Regions from separate parts of the Acidovorax sp. GW823-FHT05D11 genome, predicted to be linked through region 1. Evidence: predicted binding sites of a transcription regulator. Region 1 holds the regulator's gene; each other region holds the start of a gene.

The links. Region 1 encodes sigma-54, which starts transcription at its own class of promoters, with help from an activator protein. Its sites were predicted from a motif close to TGGCANGNAANCTGCTTT; they were not measured.
Region 2: a site for sigma-54 is predicted at 5,368-5,385, ahead of AC3RCE_RS24805 (pilin). Genes of this name have one in related genera too.
Region 3: a site for sigma-54 is predicted at 4,609-4,626, ahead of AC3RCE_RS01895 (ammonium transporter). Genes of this name have one in related genera too.

What each region holds. Positions count from the first base shown of each region.
Region 1 is NZ_CM179502.1:5,152,317-5,159,582, forward strand. It holds gene AC3RCE_RS23760 (THUMP domain-containing class I SAM-dependent RNA methyltransferase) at 1-1,135, opposite strand, end outside; gene AC3RCE_RS23765 (acyl-CoA thioesterase) at 1,132-1,614, opposite strand; gene AC3RCE_RS23770 (RNA polymerase factor sigma-54) at 1,706-3,295, opposite strand; gene lptB (LPS export ABC transporter ATP-binding protein) at 3,468-4,253, opposite strand; gene lptA (lipopolysaccharide transport periplasmic protein LptA) at 4,250-4,906, opposite strand; gene AC3RCE_RS23785 (thiol:disulfide interchange protein DsbA/DsbL) at 5,117-5,773, opposite strand; gene AC3RCE_RS23790 (SPOR domain-containing protein) at 5,853-6,497, opposite strand; gene argS (arginine--tRNA ligase) at 6,507-7,266, opposite strand, start outside.
Region 2 is NZ_CM179502.1:5,367,006-5,374,271, forward strand. It holds gene AC3RCE_RS24780 (CHASE2 domain-containing serine/threonine-protein kinase) at 1-528, shown strand, start outside; gene AC3RCE_RS24785 (Stp1/IreP family PP2C-type Ser/Thr phosphatase) at 546-1,334, shown strand; gene AC3RCE_RS24790 (FHA domain-containing protein) at 1,379-2,029, shown strand; gene AC3RCE_RS24795 (CHASE2 domain-containing protein) at 2,139-4,355, shown strand; gene AC3RCE_RS24800 (3',5'-cyclic-nucleotide phosphodiesterase) at 4,368-5,165, shown strand; gene AC3RCE_RS24805 (pilin) at 5,453-6,001, shown strand; gene AC3RCE_RS24810 (pilin) at 6,135-6,665, shown strand; gene tfpZ (TfpX/TfpZ family type IV pilin accessory protein) at 6,725-7,266, shown strand, end outside.
Region 3 is NZ_CM179502.1:407,546-414,811, reverse strand. It holds gene AC3RCE_RS01915 (MlaE family ABC transporter permease) at 1-346, opposite strand, end outside; gene AC3RCE_RS01910 (GMC family oxidoreductase) at 622-2,301, shown strand; gene AC3RCE_RS01905 (antibiotic biosynthesis monooxygenase family protein) at 2,322-2,672, shown strand; gene AC3RCE_RS01900 (hypothetical protein) at 2,715-3,047, opposite strand; gene AC3RCE_RS01895 (ammonium transporter) at 3,221-4,576, opposite strand; gene AC3RCE_RS01890 (sulfite exporter TauE/SafE family protein) at 4,942-5,700, shown strand; gene AC3RCE_RS01885 (ABC transporter substrate-binding protein) at 6,066-6,827, shown strand; gene AC3RCE_RS01880 (amino acid ABC transporter permease) at 6,862-7,266, shown strand, end outside.

The DNA.
Region 1 (7,266 bases):
TGAGGTCGGGCGTGAGCATCCAGGCCGTCCAGCCGCTGTAGTTCTTCTTCCAGTGCGCGGCCAGCTGGCTGAAGAACTCGCCGCCATCGTCGGTATGGGCTTCTTCACGGCCCACGGCCAGGCCCTGGGCACGGTCGGCCGCGCGCTCGCTGGCATTGCGGCCCGCGGCACCGGCCGCGGCGATGCGTTCGCCGTACGGGGGGTTCAGGAGCATCACGCCGGGCTGCTCGCACGGCGGCATGCGCTGCAGCGCATCGCCTCCGCGCAGCTGCACGGCGCCCGCCACGCCGGCGCGCTCGGCATTGCGCTCGGCGAAATCCACCATCCGGAAGGCGACGTCACTGCCGAAAATAGGCACAGCGCCTGTCTGTATTGCACCTTCAGCTTCATTTTTAATAGCAGACCAGACATGGGCCTGGTAGGGCAGCAGTTTCTCGAACGCAAAGCGGCGCAGCATGCCCGCCGGGATGCGGCAGGCGATCTGCGCGGCCTCGATGGCGATGGTGCCGCTGCCGCAGCAGGGGTCGTACAGCGGCTGGGGGTTGTCGCCGTGGGGGTCCCAGCCACTGGCGGCGATCATGGCGGCGGCCAGGGTTTCCTTGAGCGGGGCGTCGCCCTTGTCCTCGCGCCAGCCGCGTTTGAACAGCGGCTCGCCCGAGGTGTCGATGTAGATGGTGGCTTCGTCGGTGGTCAGGTGCAGGTGGATGCGCACGTCGGGCCACTGCGTGTTCACGTCGGGGCGCACGCCGCTCTTGGCGCGAAAGCGGTCGGCCACCGCGTCCTTGACCTTGAGCCCCGCGAAATTGAGGCTCTGCAGCGGGCTGTGCTGGGCGGTCACCTCGACCTTGAAGGTCTGGCGCGTGGTGAACCAGATTTCCCAGGCCACGTCGCTGGCGGCGGCGTAGAGGTCGTTCTCGGAGCGGTACGGGCGGTGCGCCAGCTGCACCAGCACGCGCTGGGCCAGGCGGCTGTGCAGGTTCAGCAGCAGCGCGTCGCGCCACGAGGCGCGCAGCAGCACGCCGCCCCGGCCCACCAGCAGGTCCTGCCCCGTGAGGCCGGTGATGCCGTGCACTTCGTCGGCCAGGAAGCCCTCCACACCGGCGGCGCAGGGGAGAAAAAGTTGGAGTTGGTTCATGACGATGGTGAGGATACGCGCTCGGAAAGTGCGTGTGAATCCGGCGTGCCGGCACGGGCCAGCAGCAACTGGCGGATGGAGTCCGGGATCGGCGCCACCTTGCGGCCGGCCTTGCCGATGAAAACGATGCCGATCTTGCCGCGCGCCACCTCGCGGCCCGAGGTCTTCTCGGTCATGCAAAAGACCAGGTCGAACCCATAGCGGTTGAAGTCCGCAGGCGCCATCTCCACGCGCATGGTCTCGCCGTGGAAGCCCTCGGACTTGTACTGCGCCACGATGTCTCCGACCACGATGGACAGCCCGCCCACGTCGGCCTCGGGGTAGCCGAGTGACTGGAAAAACCGCACCCGGGCCTCGGACACGAGGCTCAGCAGCTGCGCGTTGTCCAGGTGCCCGCCCTGGTTGACATGGCTGATGTAGATCTGCATTTCGGTGGCGAAGCCGAAGTGCGCGGGAAGGTCGAAGACGATGCGGGCCATGGACGGGGTGGCGAAGTGAGAGGGAAAGACGGCAACGGAGCGGAAAAACGGGCCACCAGGCGCATGCGCCGTGCACACGCTCGCACGGCGCCTACAGGGCCTTGCGCAGATTCGCCGGCGCGATCTTGAGCGCCTCGCGGTACTTGGCGACGGTGCGGCGCGCGCACTCGATGCCCTGCTCCTTGAGCATCTCGGCGATCTGGCTGTCGGACAGCGGCTTGGTCGGACTCTCGGCGGCCACGAACTGCTTGATGAGGGCGCGCACGGCGGTGCTCGACGCATTGCCGCCGGTCTCGGTGCCCAGGCCCGAGCCGAAGAAGTACTTGAGCTCGTAGGTGCCGATGGGCGTGGCCATGTACTTGGCCGTGGTCACGCGGCTGATGGTGGACTCGTGCAGGCCCAGCTCGTCGGCGATGTCGCGCAGCACCAGCGGGCGCATGGCGAGTTCGCCGTGGGTGAAGAAGTTCTTCTGCCGCTCCACGATGGCGCGCGAGACGCGCAGGATGGTGTCGAAGCGCTGCTGGATGTTCTTGATGAACCAGCGCGCCTCCTGCAGGCGCTGCTGCATGCCCTGGTGGCCCTCGCCGCCCTTGTGGCCGCGCAGGGCGCCGGCATAGATGTCGTGCACGCGCAGGCGCGGCATCACGTCGGGGTTGAGCTGCACGATGAAGTTGTGCTGCCCGTCGCGGCCATTGGCGCGCCCGGCCTTGCGCACGATCACGTCGGGGATGATGATGTTGCGCTCCACGTCGGCGAAGCGGCGCCCCGGGCGCGGCTCCAGCCGGGCGATCAGCGCCATGGCGGCGCGGGTGCGCTCCTCGCTGTCGCCGCAGGCCTGCGTGAGGCGGCGCACGTCGCGCCGCGCCAGCATCTCCAGCGGCTGCTGGCACACGCGCAGCGCGGTCTGCACGGTGTCGGGGTCGATGTCGATGTCCTCGTCGGCGGCCAGCGCCTTGAGCTGCAGCGTCAGGCACTCGGCCAGGCCGCGCGCGCCCACGCCCACGGGCTCCAGGCTCTGCAGCAGCCGCTGTGCCACGGTGAAGCGGTGCACCAGTTCCTCGATCTGCTCCAGGTCGTCGGGCCCGGCCAGGCTGATGGCCAGCTCTTCGAGCGGATCCTCCAGGTAGCCGTCGTCGTTGAGCGATTCGATCAGGAAGCGCAGCGCGGCGCGGTCGATCTCGGACAGGCGCAGCGCCAGCGCCTGTCGGTGCAAAAAGGCGGTCAGCGATTCGTGCGTGCGGGCCAGCTCGGTGGCGTCGGCCTCGTCGCCTTCGGCGTCGTTGCGGTTGCGGGCGGGGGCGTCGCCGCCCCACTCGGCGTCGTTGGGCGCCATCTCCACCGTGCCGTCGCCGCTCCAGTCGGGCTCGTCGGCGCCCGCGCTCGGTGTTTCAGCATCATTTTGAGCCTCAGCGCTGGTACTGCTTGCGCTGGTAGCTCCTGAAAAAATAGCATCATCCGCGCTGTAGTCGTCGGCCTGGGCCGGCGTATCGGCGGCTTCCAGGCCAAACTCCTCGCGCGGCGCCTCGTCGACGTTGCGTTCGAGGAACGGGTTTTCGTCGAGCATCTGCTCGACTTCCTGCGAGAGTTCCAGCGTGGACAACTGCAGCAGCCGGATGGACTGCTGAAGCTGGGGGGTCAATGCAAGATGCTGCGAGACGCGCAGCGAGAGTCCAGGTTTCATTGATTGAGCGCCGCCGGGCCGCCCCAAGGCGCGAAGGCCCCCTCGGGGGGCAGCGAACCACGCGCAGCGGGGAGCGTGGGGACACCGTACCGCGCCGCCGGGCCGCCCCAAGGCGCGAAGGCCCCCTCGGGGGGCAGCGCAGTACACGAAGTGACAAGCGTGGAGGCCATGTCTACATGCGGAAATGTTCGCCCAGGTACACCCGGCGCACTTCGGCGTTGTCCACGATCTCGGACGGCGTGCCCTGGGCCAGCACCTGGCCATCGCTGATGATGAAGGCGTGGTCGCAGATGCCCAGCGTCTCGCGCACGTTGTGGTCGGTGATGAGCACGCCGATGCCGCGCGCCTTGAGAAAACCGATGATGCGCTGGATCTCGATCACGGCGATGGGGTCGATGCCCGCAAAGGGCTCGTCCAGCAGGATGAAGCGCGGCTGCGTGGCCAGCGCGCGGGCGATCTCGACGCGGCGGCGCTCGCCGCCCGACAGGGCCATGGCGGGCGAGGCCCGCAGGTGGTCCACGCGCAGCTCCTGGAGCAAGGCCGTGAGACGCTCTTCGATGGCCTCGCGCGACAGCGGCTTGCCGTCGTCGTCCGCGCGCTGCAGCTCCAGCACCGCGCGCACGTTCTCTTCGACCGTGAGCTTGCGGAAGATGGAGGCTTCCTGCGGCAGGTAGGACAGCCCCAGCCGCGAGCGGCGGTGGATGGGCATGTGGGCCACCGAATGGCCGTCGATGCGGATGTCGCCCGCGTCGCTGCGCACCAGGCCCACGATCATGTAGAACGAGGTGGTCTTGCCCGCGCCGTTGGGCCCCAGCAGGCCCACGACCTCGCCCTTTTGCACGACCAGCGACACATCCTTGACGACCTTGCGGCTGCCATACGACTTGGCCAGGTGCTGCACCTCCAGGCGGCTGCCCGCCTGGGCGTCAGGACCGGAGCTGACGGGCTGCGCGCTCACTTGGAGCCGCCGCCAAGGCTGTTGCTGGGGCGCAGCACCGGCGCCGATGCCGGGGGCGCGGCCTCCGGCGCGGCGGTACCGGCGGGCGGGTCCTTGGGCGCGAGCACCGCGCGCACCCGGCTGCCGGGCGCGGGCGCATCGCCCGCCGCATTGGTCGCGGGGGTGCGCTTGCCGTCCACGGTGAACACATCGGTGAGGTTGTTGTAGACGATCACGGCGCCGGTGATCTCGTCGCTGAGGACCGCCCCGCGGTAGCGGCGCAGTTCGGCGCGGGTGATGAAGCGCACGTTGTCGGCCTTGCCGTCGTACTCGATGACTTCGCTCTCGCCTTCGATGAACTCGTCCGGCGCGCCGGCCACGGTATCGCGCTTCTGGCGGAAGAAGGCCCGCTTGCCCGCCTCGGCCGTGACCACGCCGTACTGGTAGCCGTCGGCGTCCTGGCGCACGTCCAGCCGCGCGCCGCGCAGCACGATAGAGCCCTTGGTCATGACCACGCGGCCCGAGAACACGCTGGTCTGCTTGAGCTCATCGTGTCGCAAGGCGTCGGCCTCGATGTTCATGGGCTTGGCGCGGTCGGCCTTTTCGGCGTGCGCCGCGCCCAGATGGCAGGCCAGGGCGACAAGCAGGAGGTGGGGGAGGATGCGGTAGTTCATAGGGCACGAATCTTGCAGGTCATTGTAGCCACCCCACGGCGCGCGCCATGAAAAAAGCCCGCATCCGCGGGCTTCTTCTTGGGACATCCGAGGCCGTCGGCGCTTGGAAGCCGACGCCTGCACCCGTGGAGCCGGCGCTGCCGGGCCGCCGGGTGCGTTCCCCTTGGCAGGAAGGCGGCTCACGAGGGCCACGCTTCCTTCAAGGAGGCGTCACCCCTTTTTCGCCGTGGCGGCCAGATGCTCCACCACCTGCAGCACGTTCTGCATGTTGCCGGCCATGGTGCCATCGGTGTAGTACTTGCCGGCCACGCCCATGGAAGGCACGCCTTCCACGCCATACGCGTCCTGCAACTGCGACGCACGGCGCACCTGGTTGGACACGGTGAAGGAGCCGTAGACCTCCTTGAACTTGGCGGCATCGACCCCCTGCTGGGTCACCCAGGCCAGGATTTCGTCGTCCTTGGCCAGCTTCTGCTTTTCCACATGGATGGCGCGGAACACCTTGGCGTGCAGCGCGTCGAGCTTGCCCATGCCTTCGAGCGTGTAGTAGAGCTTTTGCTGCGGCACGAAGCTGGCATTGAAGGCCACGGGCATGCGGCGGATGCTCATGTCCTTGGGGGCGCTCTTCACCCATGCGTCGAGCGTGGGCTCGAAGGCGTGGCAGTGGGGGCAGCTGTACCAGAAGAATTCGATCACATCGACCTTGCCGGCGGGCGCATCGGGCGCCACGGGCTTGTCCAGCCGCTTGAAGTCCTTGCCCTCCTTGAACTGGCGGGCCTGGGCCAGCGCGGGGGTGGCCACTGGCAGCGTCAGGGCGGAAGCGGCAACCGCCGAGGCGGCGGACAAAGAAAACTCACGGCGTTTCATGGCAAAGACTCTCCTGGTTCTGGTCTGGGGGATGTGAGCCATGCCCCCGCAAAAAGTTCAGCTCCCGCTGCGCGGCAGTTCAGCGCTGCACCCGCACCAGGGCCGATTCCACCCCGGCGCCGTCGAGCTTTTCCTTGAGCTGCTCGGCATCATCGCGCTTGGTGAACGGGCCCACGCGCACGCGGAACACGGCCCGCCCATTTTGCTCGCGCTCGCTCACCCGGGCCTCCCAGCCCAGCATGGCCAGCTTGGCGCGCTGGGCATCCGCATCGGCCTGGGTGCGGAATGCCCCGGCCTGCACGAAGTAGTCGAACGGGTCCAGGTTGCCCTTGGCGGCGGCCTTGGCGACGGCCAGATCGCCCAGCGGATCGGCGCCGGGCTTGCTTTCGGCCTTGGCCGCCTCGGGCTTGCTGGCAACCGGCTTGGGCGCGGAGGCGGCCGCCCGCACCTCGGGCGCCGCCGCGGAGGCGGGCGCGGAAGCCGCCGCCACCGCCGGCGCGGGGGGACGCGCGGGGTTCTTGCCGTACAGCGGAGAGTTCGGGTCCCAGTTCTTGTTCTTCTGGGATTCGGCGGCATCCATGTCCACGCCCCGCCCGTTGCCCTTGTTGAGGAAGGGCACCGGCACCTTGGTCACGTACACGGCCACCGCCAGTGCGGCCCCCAGGCCCACGATGACCCCGACGATGAAGCCGATGATGGTCCCACCCGTCTGTTGTTTCTTCATAGTGACTGCTTACATTCTGGCCGGAGCCGACACGCCCAGCACGGCCAGGCCATTGTGCAATACCTGCGCGGTGGCGGCGACGAGGGCCAGCCGGGCCCGCTTGACGGTTTCATCGTCCACCAGGATGCGCTCGGCGTCGTAGTAGCTGTGGTAGCTGGCGGCCAGGTCGCGCAGGTAGAAGGTCACGTCGTGCGGCGCCTCGCCGTCGGCGGCGGCGGTGAGCATCTCGGGGTACTTGGCCAGCTGCAGCATCAGCGCCTGGGCCTGCGGGCCTTCGAGCGCCGACAGGTCCGCGCCCTGGAGCGAGGCCACATCGCCGCCGCCCTGCTCGGCCCAGCCGCGCAGCACCGACTGGATGCGCGCGTGGGCGTACTGCACGTAGTACACCGGGTTGTCGTTGTTCTGCGCCACGGCCAGGTCCACGTCGAAGGTGTACTCGGTGTCGGGCTTGCGGCTCAAGAGGAAGAAGCGCACCGCGTCCTTGCTGGTCCATTCGATCAGGTCGCGCAGCGTGACGTAGCTGCCCGCGCGCTTGCTGATCTTGACCTCTTCGCCGCCCTTGACCACGCGCACCATGGTGTGCAGCACGTAGTCGGGGTAGCCCTGCGGGATGCCCACGCCGGCTGCCTGCAGCCCGGCGCGCACGCGGGCGATGGTGCCGTGGTGGTCCGTGCCCTGGATGTTGACGACCTTGGTGAAGCCGCGCTCCCACTTGGCGATGTGGTAGGCCACGTCGGGCACGAAGTAGGTGTACGTGCCGTCCTTCTTG
Region 2 (7,266 bases), 210 kb from region 1:
AAGGTGACGGACTTTGGCATCGCGCGCATCACGGACTCCAGCAAGACGCGCACGGGGATGGTCCTGGGCACCCCCAGCTTCATGTCGCCCGAGCAGCTCGCGGGCAAGAAGGTGGATGGCCGATCGGACCTGTATTCCTTGGGCGTCACGCTGTTCCAGCTGCTGACCGGGTCCTTGCCGCTGCGCGGCGAGTCGATGACCGAGCTCATGCACAAGATCGCCAGCGTGGACGCACCCGACATCCGCCAGCTGCGGCCGGAGCTTTCATCCGCGGTGGCCCGCGTGGTGGCCCTGGCCCTCCAGAAGCGCCCGCAGGCGCGCTACCAGACGGGGCGGCAATTCGCTTCCGACCTGCGCCAGGCAGGCGCAGCATCCTCGGCGCCGGAAGTGTTACCGAGCCCGGAAGCAGTCGTCTATGATGCGGACCGCGATGCAACAGGGCATGAAATGGCGGATTTTCAGGAAACCGTGATGGAGCCACCCGCCGGGCGGGGTGCGGCATCCCCGCCGATTCCAGGCGCCCGATGACGCACGCCTCCACATCCATGACCTACGAATTTTTCGCGCGGACCGACAAAGGCCGCGTGCGCACCAACAATGAAGACGCGGTGGCGGTCGACCGGGATGCGCAGGTCGCCATCCTGGCCGATGGCATGGGCGGATACAACGCCGGCGAAGTGGCAAGCGGCATGGCCACCACCTTCATCCGCACCGAGATGGCCCGCTGGCTGGGGCAGGCAGGCGGCACGCCGCAATCCACCGACGTACGCCGCGCCCTGGAAATCTGCGTGGAGAACGCCAACCACGCGATCCTTGGAGCGTCGTTGTCCAACCCCCAGTACGCAGGGATGGGCACCACGCTGGTGGTGGGGGTCTTCCACGGCAGCCGCCTCATCCTCGGGCACATCGGCGACTCCCGCTGCTACCGCGTGCGGGACGGCGTCCTGCAGCAGATCACGCGCGACCACTCCTGGCTTCAGGAACAGGTGGATGCCGGCTTGCTCACCGCACAGCAAGCGGCCCTGTCGTCCAACCGCAACCTGGTCACCCGCGCGCTGGGCGTGGAGCCCAACGTCATGATGGAAGTCAACGAATTCCAGGTCGCGCCAAATGACTTGTTCCTGATGTGTTCGGACGGGCTCACGGACATGGTCGCGGACGCGGACCTGGCGGAACTGGTGCGGGCACCTGTTCCCCTGGAGGAAAAAGCCACACTGCTCATCGACACCGCCAATGCGAATGGTGGCCGTGATAACGTGAGCGTACTGCTGGTGCAAGCGGCCGCGGGAGGCAAGAAGCGCGGCCTTATGTCCCGATTGCTAGGGGCCGCGTGAGTGGCCACTACTACAACAATTACTCATCACATCAGGAGTGGATCATGCCCAGAATGATCGTTTCAATCGACGGGGTTGTCATCAAGGAAGTGCAACTGACCAAGGAGCGGACCACGCTGGGCCGGCGCCCCTACAACGACATCGTGATCGACAACCTCGCGGTGAGCGGCGAGCATGCCGTTATCCACATGGCGGGCCAGGATGTGGAGATTGAAGACCTGGGCAGCACCAACGGCACCTACGTCAATGCCAAGGCCGTCAAGCGGCAGGAACTGCGCAACGGCGACACGGTCGAGGTGGGCAAGTACAAGATCCGCTTCCTGCACGAGGCCGAGGGGCAGAACTTCGAGAAGACCATGATCTTCAAGCCCGGCATGGTCCCGCCCGTCGGCGCAGCCGCGCGCCCCGCAGTTCCGGCGCCGGCTCCTGTTCCCATTTCCGCGGTCATCCGGGTCATGTCGGGAGCCGCCGCCGGGCGTGAAGTGTCGCTGCAGAAGGTGGTCACCACCATTGGCAAGCCCGGCGTGGCGGTTGCATCCATCACCAAGCGCCATCAAGGATTCGTGCTGGCCCACGTGGAAGGTCCCGACATGCCGTTGCTCAACGGCGCCTCCATCGGAACATCGCCCGTGCCGCTCAAGAACGGTGACCGGCTCGAACTGGCCGGCACGGAAATGCAGTTCGAACAGAGCTGACCGCCACCGCCGGACTGCAGCAGCCCCATAGGCGGCTCATTCCGGCCCACTGCCCCTGGAATTCGTGCGCAATCCCGTCTTGCACCTGTTCTGGCGCCATGGGCGGCGCATGGCGGTCACGTTGATTCCGCTGGTATTTGCGCTGCTGCACATTGCAGGCGTTCTTCATCTCCAGGTCCTGGAGCGGCTGGAAAACATCATCTACGACACCCGGCTGCGCGCCACCATGCCGCGCACGCTGGACGAGCGCATCGTCATCGTCGACATCGACGAGAAAAGCCTGGAGCGGGTGGGGCATTGGCCCTGGGGGCGAGACAAGCTCGCCACCCTAAGCCGTGAATTGTTCGAGCGCCAGCAGGTGGCGGTCGTGGGCTTCGACGTCCTCTTTGCGGAAGCCGACGGAAGCTCGGGACTCTCGAGCCTCGAGCAGCTGGCCCGGGGCCCCTTGCGGGCCCAGGCAGGGTTCAAGGAACAACTCGTGCGCCTGGCCCCGGCGCTCGACTATGACGCGCTCTTCGCCCGGTCGCTCCAGGGGCGGCCGGCGGTTCTGGGCTACTACCTCACCAGCGACCGGGACGGAAGGACAAAAGGCGTGTTGCCCGCGCCAGCGCTCTCCCCGGAGCGGCTGCGCGGGCTGCCGCTGAAAACCACTTCCTGGGGCGGTTATGGCAGCAACATCGAAGAGCTTGCCAGCGCCGTGCCCGCCGCAGGCTTTTTCAACTCCATCACCGATGACGATGGCGTCGTCCGCTCCCTCCCCCTGCTTGCGGAGCACCAGGGGAAGTACTACGAATCCCTCGCGCTGGCGATGTTTCGCACGGTGCTTGGCATGCCGGAAGTGCACCCCGGCTTTGCCAGCCCCCTTCCTGAAGGCGGATATGACACGCTGCAGAGCGTCGTGCTGCGCCAGGATGGCCGCGCGCTGGCATTGCCCGTGGACGCCCAGCTCGCAACCCTCATCCCCTTTCGCGGCCCCGGGGATGTCGGCGGTGGGTCGTTCCGGTACATCTCCGCGTCCGACGTCCTGGAGGGCAAGCTCCCTTCCCATAGCCTTCAGAACCAGCTGGTGCTGGTGGGCTCGACCACGCCCGGCTTGCTGGACCTGCGCGTGACCCCGGTGGGCCGCACCTACCCAGGCGTGGAGACGCACGCCAACATGCTCTCGGCCTTTCTGGACGGGAAAAGCATCGTGCGGCCAGACTACGCCGTGGGCTTTGATGCCGTGCAGCTGCTCATCGCAGGCCTTTTGCTGGCGGTGGCGCTGCCAGCGCTTTCGGCGACCTCCGCGGTCTTGCTCAGCCTTGGGACCGTCTCAGTCCTTGCCGTGCTCAATCTCTGGCTCTACCTCGCCCATGGCCTGGCCATGCCATTGGCTACCGTGGTGGTGATGGCGGTGTTCGCATTCGCCCTGAACATGGTCTACGGCTACTTTGTGGAAAGCCGCTCCAAGCGGGAACTGGCTGCGCTGTTTGGCACGTATGTGCCGCCGGAACTGGTGGACGAGATGGTCAAGCAGCCCGACAAATACAGCATGCAGGCCAGCAACCAGGAACTGACCGTCATGTTCTGCGATATGCGGGGGTTTACGGCCATGTCGGAACAGATGGAACCGCTGCAACTCCAAGCCCTGCTCAACGAGGTGTTCAGCCGGCTCACCCACATCATTCGCAGTCATCGCGGCACCATCGACAAGTACATGGGGGACTGCGTGATGGCGTTCTGGGGAGCGCCGGTGGCTACGCCAGACCATGCGCAACTGGCGGTGCGGGCAGCGCTGGACATGGAGCAGACAGTGGAACAGATCAATCTGTCGCATCGGGAGCGCAAGCTACCGGAGATTGGTATCGGCATAGGACTCAACACCGGCACCATGTGTGTGGGCGACATGGGCTCGGAAATGAGGCGCAGTTACACGGTCATCGGCGACGCGGTCAACTTGGGATCTCGCCTAGAGGGCCTGTCCAAGCACTATGGCGTTCGCACCGTGGCGAGTGAATCCACCCAAGCCCAGGCACCAGGTTTTGTCTGGCAAGAGTTGGATCGGGTGCGCGTCAAGGGCAAGGCTCAGGCAGTGGCTATCTATTCGCCGGTTGCCGCACTGCACGCCACGATGCCTCAGAAAGCGGAAGAATTATCCATATGGAAGCACTTTCTGGACGCCTATCGCGCCCAGGACTGGGCACAATGCGACAAACTGCTGGTGAGCTTGCAGCAAACTACCGTGCCCTCTGCCATCTATGACATGTATGCGTCCCGCGTGCAAACCTTACAAGGGCAGCTCTTCGACCCAGAATGGGACGACGCCACCAATTTCGACACTAAATAGACAGGTTGGCCCATGAAGGTTCGTGTATTGGGCTGCTCCGGGGCCATCGCCAAAGATTGCCGGACTACTTCCTTCCTCATCGACGATAGCATTCTGGTCGATGCGGGTACGGGGGTGGGCGACCTGACACTGGACGAGATGCGCAAGATCGACCATGTGTTTCTGACGCATTCCCATCTGGATCACATCGCGGCGTTGCCGCTGATGCTCGACGCCGTGTCGTCGCTTCGCCAAGCCCCTGTGCAAATTCACGCTTTGCGGCCGACAATTGAGGTGCTGCGCAAACACATCTTCAACGATATCATTTGGCCTGACTTCGCACGTATCCCTTCGACAGACAGTCCATTCATGCGGTTTTGTCCGCTCAATGTGGGCGAACAATGTACTTCCGCTGGTGTGGTCGTGGAGGTCCTTCCAGCAGTCCACACCGTGCCCGCGGTGGGCTATGCCATTCAAGGACTGCAAGGATGGTGGGTCTTCAGCGGTGATACCGAACGGAACTCGGCCTTCTGGGACCGGGTGAACCAGTTGCCTGTTGCCATGCTCGTCATGGAGACCGCATTTAGCGAACGCGAGAGAGCCCTGGCCCGCCGTAGCTTGCACCTGTCGCCTCGGTCGTTGTTGGCAGAATTGCGCCTGTGCGAACAGCGTGGCTGTCCGGTGTACATCACCCACACCAAGCCGGCTGAAACGGAAGTCATCATGGGCGAGATACGGGAGCTGCTTGCCGACAAGACTGTCAATCTTTCGGATGAGGGGACCCCATTTAGCATCCAGTGGTTACAGGCAGGACAGGAATTCACCTTGTAGACCAGCGTTGTTCACGCACGCGCCCCCTCGTCGGCTGCGCAGCTTCAATGACAAATCCTGCACAACTGGCAACAAAACATGGAATCGATGACAGTCGTGACGGAACAAAAATGTCACTCCATCCTCCGTAGCCGCATATTAGGCTGCGCCAGCGAGCTGGGATCGTGCAGAGTGGACTCACTGCCTTTGGCAGACACCAAGCTGGCATGAGAAATGCTGCATCATGATCAGACCTGGAGAATTCTTCTGCAGGTTGTTAATTGCAATCGACCTCCAAGGAGTTTCTTATGAAGCGCAATCTGCAAAAGGGTTTCACACTCATCGAACTGATGATCGTAGTGGCCATCATCGGTATTCTGGCTGCTGTGGCACTGCCTGCTTACCAAGACTACACCATCCGCGCCAAGGTATCTGAAGGCCTGAGCTTGGCATCGGCCGCGAAGACGGCAGTTGCAGAAACATTTGCGAATACCACGCAAGGCACGATTGAAGCCTATGCTGGCACCGGTGCGATTGTCGCTCCCGCGCTTGGAAACACCACGTATGGATATGAATATACCGCCGGCACCAATGTAGCTTCTATTGCGATTGCAGCGACTACCATTGCTGTTCCCGTCGCAGCTAATTCTGGTCGAATCACCGTTACCTATGCCGGTTCCCTTGGAACCACTTTGGGCAATCCGTTGTTGCTCACTCCCGGCGCTGGCACGGTAACCAATTCCGCCGTACCAAGTGGTCCTTTGACAGCAGGCGCTCCTGTTGTCTGGGGTTGCGGCATTGCTGCCACCGCCTCTTTCAAGTATGTTCCGGCCAACTGCCGCTTTAACAACGTCTAATAAAGGCGATTGGAGAAAGGCCGCCTTGTGCGGCCTTTTTTTTGGTGAATCACATTTGAATGTTGCTGTGCTTTCATTCGTCACTCATTCAATTCAAGTGCCACTTCAGTTGTATGAAAGAGAGGAAGAAGGCATGAAACAGCACTTTCAATCGGGATTCACTTTGATCGAATTAATGATCGTAGTGGCCATCATCGGAATCTTGGCAGCGGTGGCACTGCCCATGTATCAAGATTACACCATCCGTGCCCGAGTTACAGAGGGCCTTAGCCTAGCTGGCACTGCCAAAACAGCGGTGGTGGATTCATTCTTTGCAACGCAAAGCGGCGGTATCTTGCCCTATGCTGGCACGGGTGCCCCGGTGGCGGGCAGCTATGGATATCAGTACGTCCCAGGAACGCATGTCACCTCGATTGCTATTGGCGCCATTGCAGACGTCTCTGCACCTGTATTGCCAGAAGGCCGCATCACGATCAACTACGGAGGTGGGGTAGGTTCTGTATTGGGGACTCCATTGGTTCTGACCCCCGGCAGCGGCATTGTGACCAACACCGCGGTCCCCGGGTCACCGCTCGCCGCCAGAGCTCCTGTAGTATGGGGCTGTGGAGTGGCCTTGATGACCGCCTTCCGCTATGTACCAGCCAATTGCCGCCATCCACTTTAAGGGGAAATCGTGGTTTATAGGAGTTGGTGTTTTTAACGTTTTTTGACTTACTTTGTCCCATGCGTATTCGCCACCGTGCCGCCCTAAAGGCCTCGACCACTCACTTGCTCGTGACCGTCATGATCGCCACGTTGGCCGCGATTCTGGTTTTTTATGTTTGGTATCCCTGGCCGTTCTATGAACTCGTTTCTGGCCGTGAATTGTTTTGGTTGGTAATTGGGGTTGATGTGGTATGCGGGCCGCTGCTGACCTTGGTGTTGTGGAATCCCGCTAAGTCTGCAAGAGAACTAACCCTCGACATGTCGCTCGTCGGTTTAATCCAAGCTGCAGCGCTGGCCTACGGAATGAGCACCGTGACAGATACTCGTCCTGTACGCTTGGTATTTGAGGTGGACCGTATTCGTCTGGTTTCGGCGGCAGAAGTCAACTCCGCCCATTTAGCGCATGCGGTAAAGGGACTTCAACAGCTCCCATGGATGGGGCCAGTGCTCGTTGGCATCCGGCAACCCAAAGATAATCAAGAAATGCTGGAAAGCATCGACATGTCACTGGAAGGGCTGGAGCCGTCACTGCGGCCGGACTGGTGGCAAACATATGATCT
Region 3 (7,266 bases), 840 kb from region 1:
CCGCCTGCTCGGCCAGGCGCCAGGGCTCCCGGGCCGGCGGGGTGGCCGTGGTGAACTCCGCCACGCGCTCCAGCATGTCGCGCTGGCCGTCGGTACAGGCCAGTTGCGCCGGCCAGGCCCGCTGCCAGTGGTTCCACACCAGCTGCGCGCCCACGTGGTCCAGCCACTGCAGCTGCGTCAGGTCCCAGCCCAGCCCGGGCGCGGGGGGGCTGGCGCGCAGCTGCTCGCAGACCGCCTCCCACTGCGACCGTGTGCCCAGTTCGGCCGCGCCCCAGCGCCCATGCAGTTGCGCACTCGCCCCCTGGGGCGTGTCGGCGCGAACAATGCGAGGTGCGTGGTCGGTCATGGACTGGGCGGCGCGGCCGCCAAGAGGGAAAGAGAGGGTGCATGGTAGCGGAGCCACGCACAGGCGGCGCGTAGGATTTACGCCCGCCCGCACGGGCCGCCAAGCACAGGCCGGCCGGGGCCGCGTGAAATTAATATCAAACAGGCCTCCAGCGCTTTGACATCAAGCGCTTCAAGCTACATATTTAGTAGCAATAGGCACTGACCCTCTCGACACGCGTGGTGCCATCCGCACAATGGCCCTCCGTCCCAACCCTTGCACCGCACCGCCTGCCCATGAGCGACCACACCACGTTTGACACCATCATCATCGGCGGAGGCACCGCCGGCGCCCTGCTGTGCAACCGCCTGAGCGCCGACGGCCGCCACCGCGTGCTGCTGATCGAAGCAGGCCGCAAGGACGACTACCACTGGATCCATATCCCCGTCGGCTATCTCTACTGCATCGGCAACCCGCGCACCGACTGGCTCTACAACACCGAGCCCGACGCGGGCCTGAACGGCCGCACCCTGCGCTACCCGCGCGGCAAGACGCTGGGCGGCTGCAGCAGCATCAACGGCATGATCTACATGCGCGGCCAGGCGCGCGACTACGACCAGTGGGCCGAGCTGACCGGCGACGCCAGCTGGCGCTGGGAGAACGCCCTGCCCTACTTCCGCCGCCACGAGGACCACTGGCGCCTGGACCAGCCCGATGGCGTGAATGAAAATTTCAAGCGCCTGCACGGCAACAAGGCCACGGGCAGCTCCGGCGAGTGGCGCGTGGAAAAGCAGCGCCTGCGCTGGGACGTGCTGGACGCCTTCGCCCAGGCCGCGCAGCAGGCCGGCATCCCCGCCACCGACGATTTCAACGGCGGCAGCAACGAGGGCGTGGGCTACTTCGAGGTCAACCAGAAAAGCGGCTGGCGCTGGAACACCGCCAAGGCCTTCCTGCGGCCCACCTGCTACGGCCGCCCCAACTTCGAGATGTGGACCAGCGCGCAGGCCGCCAAGCTCCTCATCGAGACGCAGCCCGACGGCAGCAAGCGCTGCACGGGCGTGTTGGTGTGGGACGGGCATGAGATGGTCACGGCCCGCGCCACGGGCGAGGTCATCCTGAGCGCCGGTGCCGTCAACTCGCCGCAGCTGCTGCAGCTCTCGGGCATCGGCCCCTCCGCGCTGCTGCGCCAGCACGGCATCGACGTGGTGCACGACCTGCCCGGCGTGGGCGCCAACCTGCAGGACCATCTGCAGATCCGCGCGGTGTTCAAGGTGGGCGGCGTGCCCACGCTCAACACCATGGCCAGCTCGCTCTGGGGCAAGGCCAAGATCGGGCTCGAATACGCGACCAAACGCAGCGGCCCCATGAGCATGGCGCCCTCGCAGCTGGGCGCCTTCACGCGCAGCAGCGCCGACCAGCCCTGGCCGAACATCGAGTACCACGTGCAGCCGCTGTCGCTCGACGCGTTTGGCGAGCCGCTGCACAGCTTTCCGGCCTTCACGGCCAGCGTGTGCAACCTCAACCCCACGAGCCGGGGCACGGTGAACATCAAGAACGCCGACTTCAAGGCCGCACCGGCCATCGCGCCCAACTACCTGAGCACCGCCGAAGACCGCCAGGTGGCGGCCGACAGCCTGCGCGTCACGCGCCGCATCGTGGCCCAGCCCGCGCTGGCCAAGTACCGGCCCGAGGAATGGAAGCCCGGCGTGCAGTTCGAGAGCGACGAGGACCTGGCGCGCCTGGCCGGCGACATCGCCACCACCATCTTCCACCCCGTGGGCACGACGAAGATGGGGCGGGATGATGACCCGATGGCCGTGCTGGACTCGCAACTGCGCGTGCGCGGCATTGCGGGCCTGCGGGTGGTGGATGCGGGGGCCATGCCCACCATCACCAGCGGCAACACCAACTCGCCCACCCTGATGCTGGCCGAGAAGGCGGCGGAGTGGATCATCCAGGCGCGGCGCACGGCATAGGCGTGGGTACCATCGCGCCCATGTACTCCTCCACCTTCATCTTCGCCACCAAACAGTTCGACGACGCCTTCCACCGCCTGGACGAGGCGATTGCCACCGCCGCCCGCTCCATCGACGGCTACCTGGGCGAGGAATCGTGGGAGGACACGGGCAAGGGCCTGGTGTCCAACGTGTACTACTGGCAGTCGCTCGAGGCCCTGCAGGCATTGATGCAGCACCCCGCCCACCTGAAGGCCAAGGCGGCGCAAGCGCAGTGGCTCAACGGCTACCAGGTCGTGATTGCGCAGGTGCTGCGCACCTATGGCGACGACAAGCTGGCCGGGCTGCTGCCCACGGCGGGCCTGTTCGTGCAGGGCGCGGCAGCGCACTGATATGGATCCCGCCCACGCGCGGGCCCCACGGCCGCGGCGCGGTCAGCGGATTCCCCCGACATACCGGGGCACCTCGGGCGCGGGCTCCGGCGGGGGCGGCGCCATGCGCTGGCGCACCGCCTGGGTGGCCACATCCAGCAAGGGGCGGCGCGGGGCGGCCGGTGGCGCGGCATGGATGGCCTGGTCCAGGCGGTCCGCCCATTCGGTGAGTTCGGGCGCGTTGTCCTCCTGCGCGCGCTGGCGCGCGAACCGCACGATCTCCAGCGCGTACTCGGCGTTGGCCGCCATCCACTCGGTGTCGGTCACGCGCCCCGTCTTGCGGCGCAGCAGCACATGCAGGTGGGCGGCAATGGCGAGCTTGTCGGAATCGGGCATGGTCGGCTCCTTACTGCATTTCAGTCATCCATTGCGCTGCGCACAACCCGCGGCGAATGAAACCGGTGCGGCCCAGGCGCGGGCCGCCGCGCTGGCTGCGCCCCCCGGCCCGCATTGCGCGGCGGTGCGAGAGCGGGGGAAGGCCCGCAGGGCCTCGGGAGAGCGGGCTTCATTCAGCCGCCCAGGTGTTCGCGGTGCTGGGCGATGTCGAGCCCGGTCTGCTCGCTCTGCGCATCCACGCGCACGCCCATCGCAAAATTGATGATCCACAGCAGCGCGGCCGTCACCACCAGGCTGTAGGCCATCACGGCGCCCACCCCGATGGCCTGGGTGAGCAGGCTGCCCTGCACGCCCCCCACGGTCTTGCTAGCCAGCACCCCCGTGAGCAGCGAGCCCACGATGCCGCCAATGCCATGCACGCCAAACACATCCAGCGAATCGTCGGCACGCAGCAGGCGCTTGAGCCCCGTGGCCCCCCAGTAGCACGCCAGCCCGGCCACCAGGCCAATCACCACCGCCGAGCGCAGCGTGACGAAGCCTGCGGCGGGCGTGATCGCCACGAGCCCCGCGACCAGACCCGAGCACAGCCCCAGCAGCGAAGGGCGCCCGCGCACCACCCACTCGCCCAGCATCCAGGACAGCGCACCAGCGGCGGCGGCCAGGTGCGTGACCGCCATGGCCAGGCCCGCCCGGCCATCGGCCGCCACGGCCGAGCCCGCGTTGAAGCCGAACCAGCCCACCCACAGCAGGCCCGCGCCCGCCATGGTGAGCCCCAGGTTGTAGGGCTCGAAGGGCTCGCGGCCATAGCCCGTGCGGCGGCCCAGGAACCACGCGCACACCAGCCCCGCCACGCCCGCGTTCACGTGCACCACGGAGCCCCCGGCGAAATCCAGCGCGCCCATCCGCGCCAGCCAGCCCCCCGGCTCCCACACCCAGTGCGCCACCGGGGCATAGACCAGCAAGGTCCACAGGCCGATGAAGATCAGCATGGCGGAAAACCGCATGCGCTCGACGAACGCGCCCACCAGGAGCGCGGCCGTGATGATGGCGAAGGTGAGCTGGAACATGGCGTACACCGATTCGGGAATGTGCGGCGCGACATGGCTCACGGCGAGCTTGCCGCCCGCCAGGTCGAAGTCCAGCCCCGTGAACCCCGCGCGCTCCCAGCCGCCCACCCAGGCGTTGCCGGGCGTGAACGCCAGCGAGTAGCCCGCCCCGAACCACAGCAGGCTGACCAGCGCCGCGATGGCGACCACGCTGGCCATGGTATTGAGCACATTCTTCTTGCGCACCATGCCCGCGTAGAACAGGGCAATGCCGGGCAGCGTCATCAGCAGCACGAGCGCCGTGGAGGTCATCATCCAGGCGGTGTCCGCCGCGCTGACGGCGCCGTGCGCCACCAGGCCAGGGCGCGCCAGGGGCGCGGCGGGGGCCGCCGCCACCTCGGGCACGGCCTGCGCCAGCGCGCTGGCGCACAGCCCCAGACCCAACGACACGACCGCGATGAACCGGTGGTTGACTGCCCGCATGAAGGCTCCCTTTCGCAAATTGTTACAAGCGCATTGCATGAGCCGTGCCAACCCGCGAACCCCGATTCGTGGCCCCGCGCGCGGTTTTCCCGCCCCACAACGGGGGCGGGAAACCCCCAATGCACCAGCGGGGTGCAGCCGTTACAGTTGCGGCACTCGAAAGCGCGCTTCGGTGTGCCAAGCGAGGGGCCCGAGGAGACATCCTTTCTACCAATAACCAAATTTCAAGCACCCAACGAGGTGCGTTTTTTTTCAGGCGCTGGCGATCCCAGCGCCTTTTTCTTGCCCGTTCGTCGCCGGGCCCGGTGCGCTGGTCTCTGTATCTGTTCCTAAATCCATAGCAGGCTGGGTGCGAAAATACTGCGATGGAATGGATTTTTATTACCCTGGCCTCGCTGCTCGCGGGCTTCGTGGACGCCATCGTGGGTGGCGGCGGGCTGGTGATGGTGCCGGCGCTGTTCGCGGCTTTTCCGGGGGCGCCACCGGCCACGCTGCTGGGCACCAACAAGGCCGCCTCGGTGTGGGGCACGGCCATGGCCACCTGGCAGTACAGCCGCCGCGTGCAGATCCGCTGGCCGGCGATGCTGCCGGCCGCGGCGGCCGGTTTCGCCGGCTCGTTCGCCGGCGCCTGGGCGGTGACGGTGATGTCGGCCGACTTCCTGCGCAAGCTGCTGCCCCTGGTGCTGCTGGGCGTGCTGGCCTACACGCTGGCCAAGAAGGAACTGGGGCGGCACCATGCGCCGCGCTTCGCGGGCCGCGCCGAAGTGCTGGCGGCCTGCCTGATCGGCGTGCTGATCGGTTTCTACGACGGGTTCTTCGGCCCGGGCACCGGCAGCTTCTTCGTCTTCCTGTTCGTGCGGCTGCTCGGCTACGACTTTCTCAATGCCTCGGCCTCGGCCAAGCTGCTCAATTGCGCCACCAATGTCGCCGCCATCGTGCTGTTTGCCGCCAAGGGCCACGTCTGGTGGCACTTCGCGGTGACGCTGGCCGTGGCCAACGTCGTGGGCAGCCTGCTGGGCACGCACCTGGCGCTCAAGCACGGCACGGGTTTCGTGCGCGGCATCTTCATCGTGGTGGTGAGCACGCTGATCCTCAAGACGGGGTACGACGCGTTTCTTCGGTAACCCCCTGAGTCGCCTTCGGCGCCTTCCCCCTGAAGGGGGACGCCCCCAGCGCGGCGGGGCGGCCCTTGCGCGGGGGCACTGGTCTGGCTCGCACCGGTAGCGCCGACCTCGCCCTGTAGACGGAGCCGTAGCGCCTGCGTCCGGTTGGGGACACCGCTCTAAACCTGTTGTGAATTGGCACACAACGGGGCTTTGAGGGTTGTCCGCAGGCCCAAGGAAAAAATTCGCATATTTATAATCGTTACTACTTGATGACGGCAGGCTTCGCGTTTCGCGATGCCTGTGCATCCGATCCACCAGCCTCCGGCCTGCTACCCGCATGCCGGATTTTTTGTACCTGAAATACCCCCGACAGGACCCATCCCATGAAATTGTTCAAGGCTGTTGCCACCGCCCTCGCGCTCTGCGCCGCATTCGCCGCCCAGGCCCGCACGCTGGACGAGGTCAAGAAGGACGGCAAGATCCTCATCGCGACCGAGGGGCAGTTCGCTCCGTTCAATTTCTTCAACGGCACCACGCTGACCGGCTTCGAGGTGGAGACGGCCGAACTGGTGGCCAAGAAGATGGGCCTCGCGATCCAGTGGAAGACCCTGGGTTTCGATGCGCTGCTCACCGGCCTGCGCCAGGACCGCTGGGACCTGGTGATCGCCTCGCACGGCATCACCGAAGAGCGCGCCAAGGCCGTCACCTTCACCGACCCGCACTACTGCTCGGGCGGCATGATCATCGCCATGGATCCCGCCATCAAGAGCGCCAAGGACCTGGCGGGCAAGGTGGTGGCCGTGCAGACCGGCACCAGCTACCTCGAGAACGTGCAGAAGGTCTCGTCCATCAAGGAAATGAAGAACTTCCCCACCGACGTGGATGCCCGCAGCGCGCTGAACTCGCGCCGCGTGGACGCCTGGGTGACCGACCGCTTCGTGGCCAAGGCCGTGGCAGAAAAGAACCCCGGCGCCGGCTTCAAGCTCGGCGACATGCTGTTCATCGAGCGCATCGCCGCCGCCGTGGCCAAGGGCAACAGCTCGCTGGCCGCCGGCTGGAACAAGGCGCTGGCCGAAGTCATGGCCGACGGCAGCTATGCCGCGCTGTCCAAGAAGTATTTCAACGAAGACGTCCGCTGCCAGTAAGCACGACCCGCATGTAGTCACAGGGGTCTTTTTCATGCTCACCGCCTTTTGGCCGCAGCGCTGGAGCCGCCAGCAGCGCAGCAACGCCACGCTCGTCTCGGCCGTCATCCTGATGGTGCTGGTGCTGGCACTGCTCGGCAAGCTGCTGTCCTTCCTGCCCGAGCCCATCGGCCCCAACGCCCAGGCGTTCTCCGACGGCGCGCGCACCACCCTGTGGCTCACGCTGATCAGCGGCAGCGTCGGGCTGGTGCTGGGAACCGCCGCCGCGCTCGCCCGCACCGCGCGTTTTGCCGCCGTGCGCTGGGTGGCCAGCTTCTACATCTGGGTCATCCGCGGCACGCCGCTGCTGGTGCAGATCCTGTTCGTGTACTTCGCGCTGCCGGTGCTGGTGCCGGGCCTGAACCTGCCCGACTTCGCGGCCGCCGTGCTGGCGCTGGGC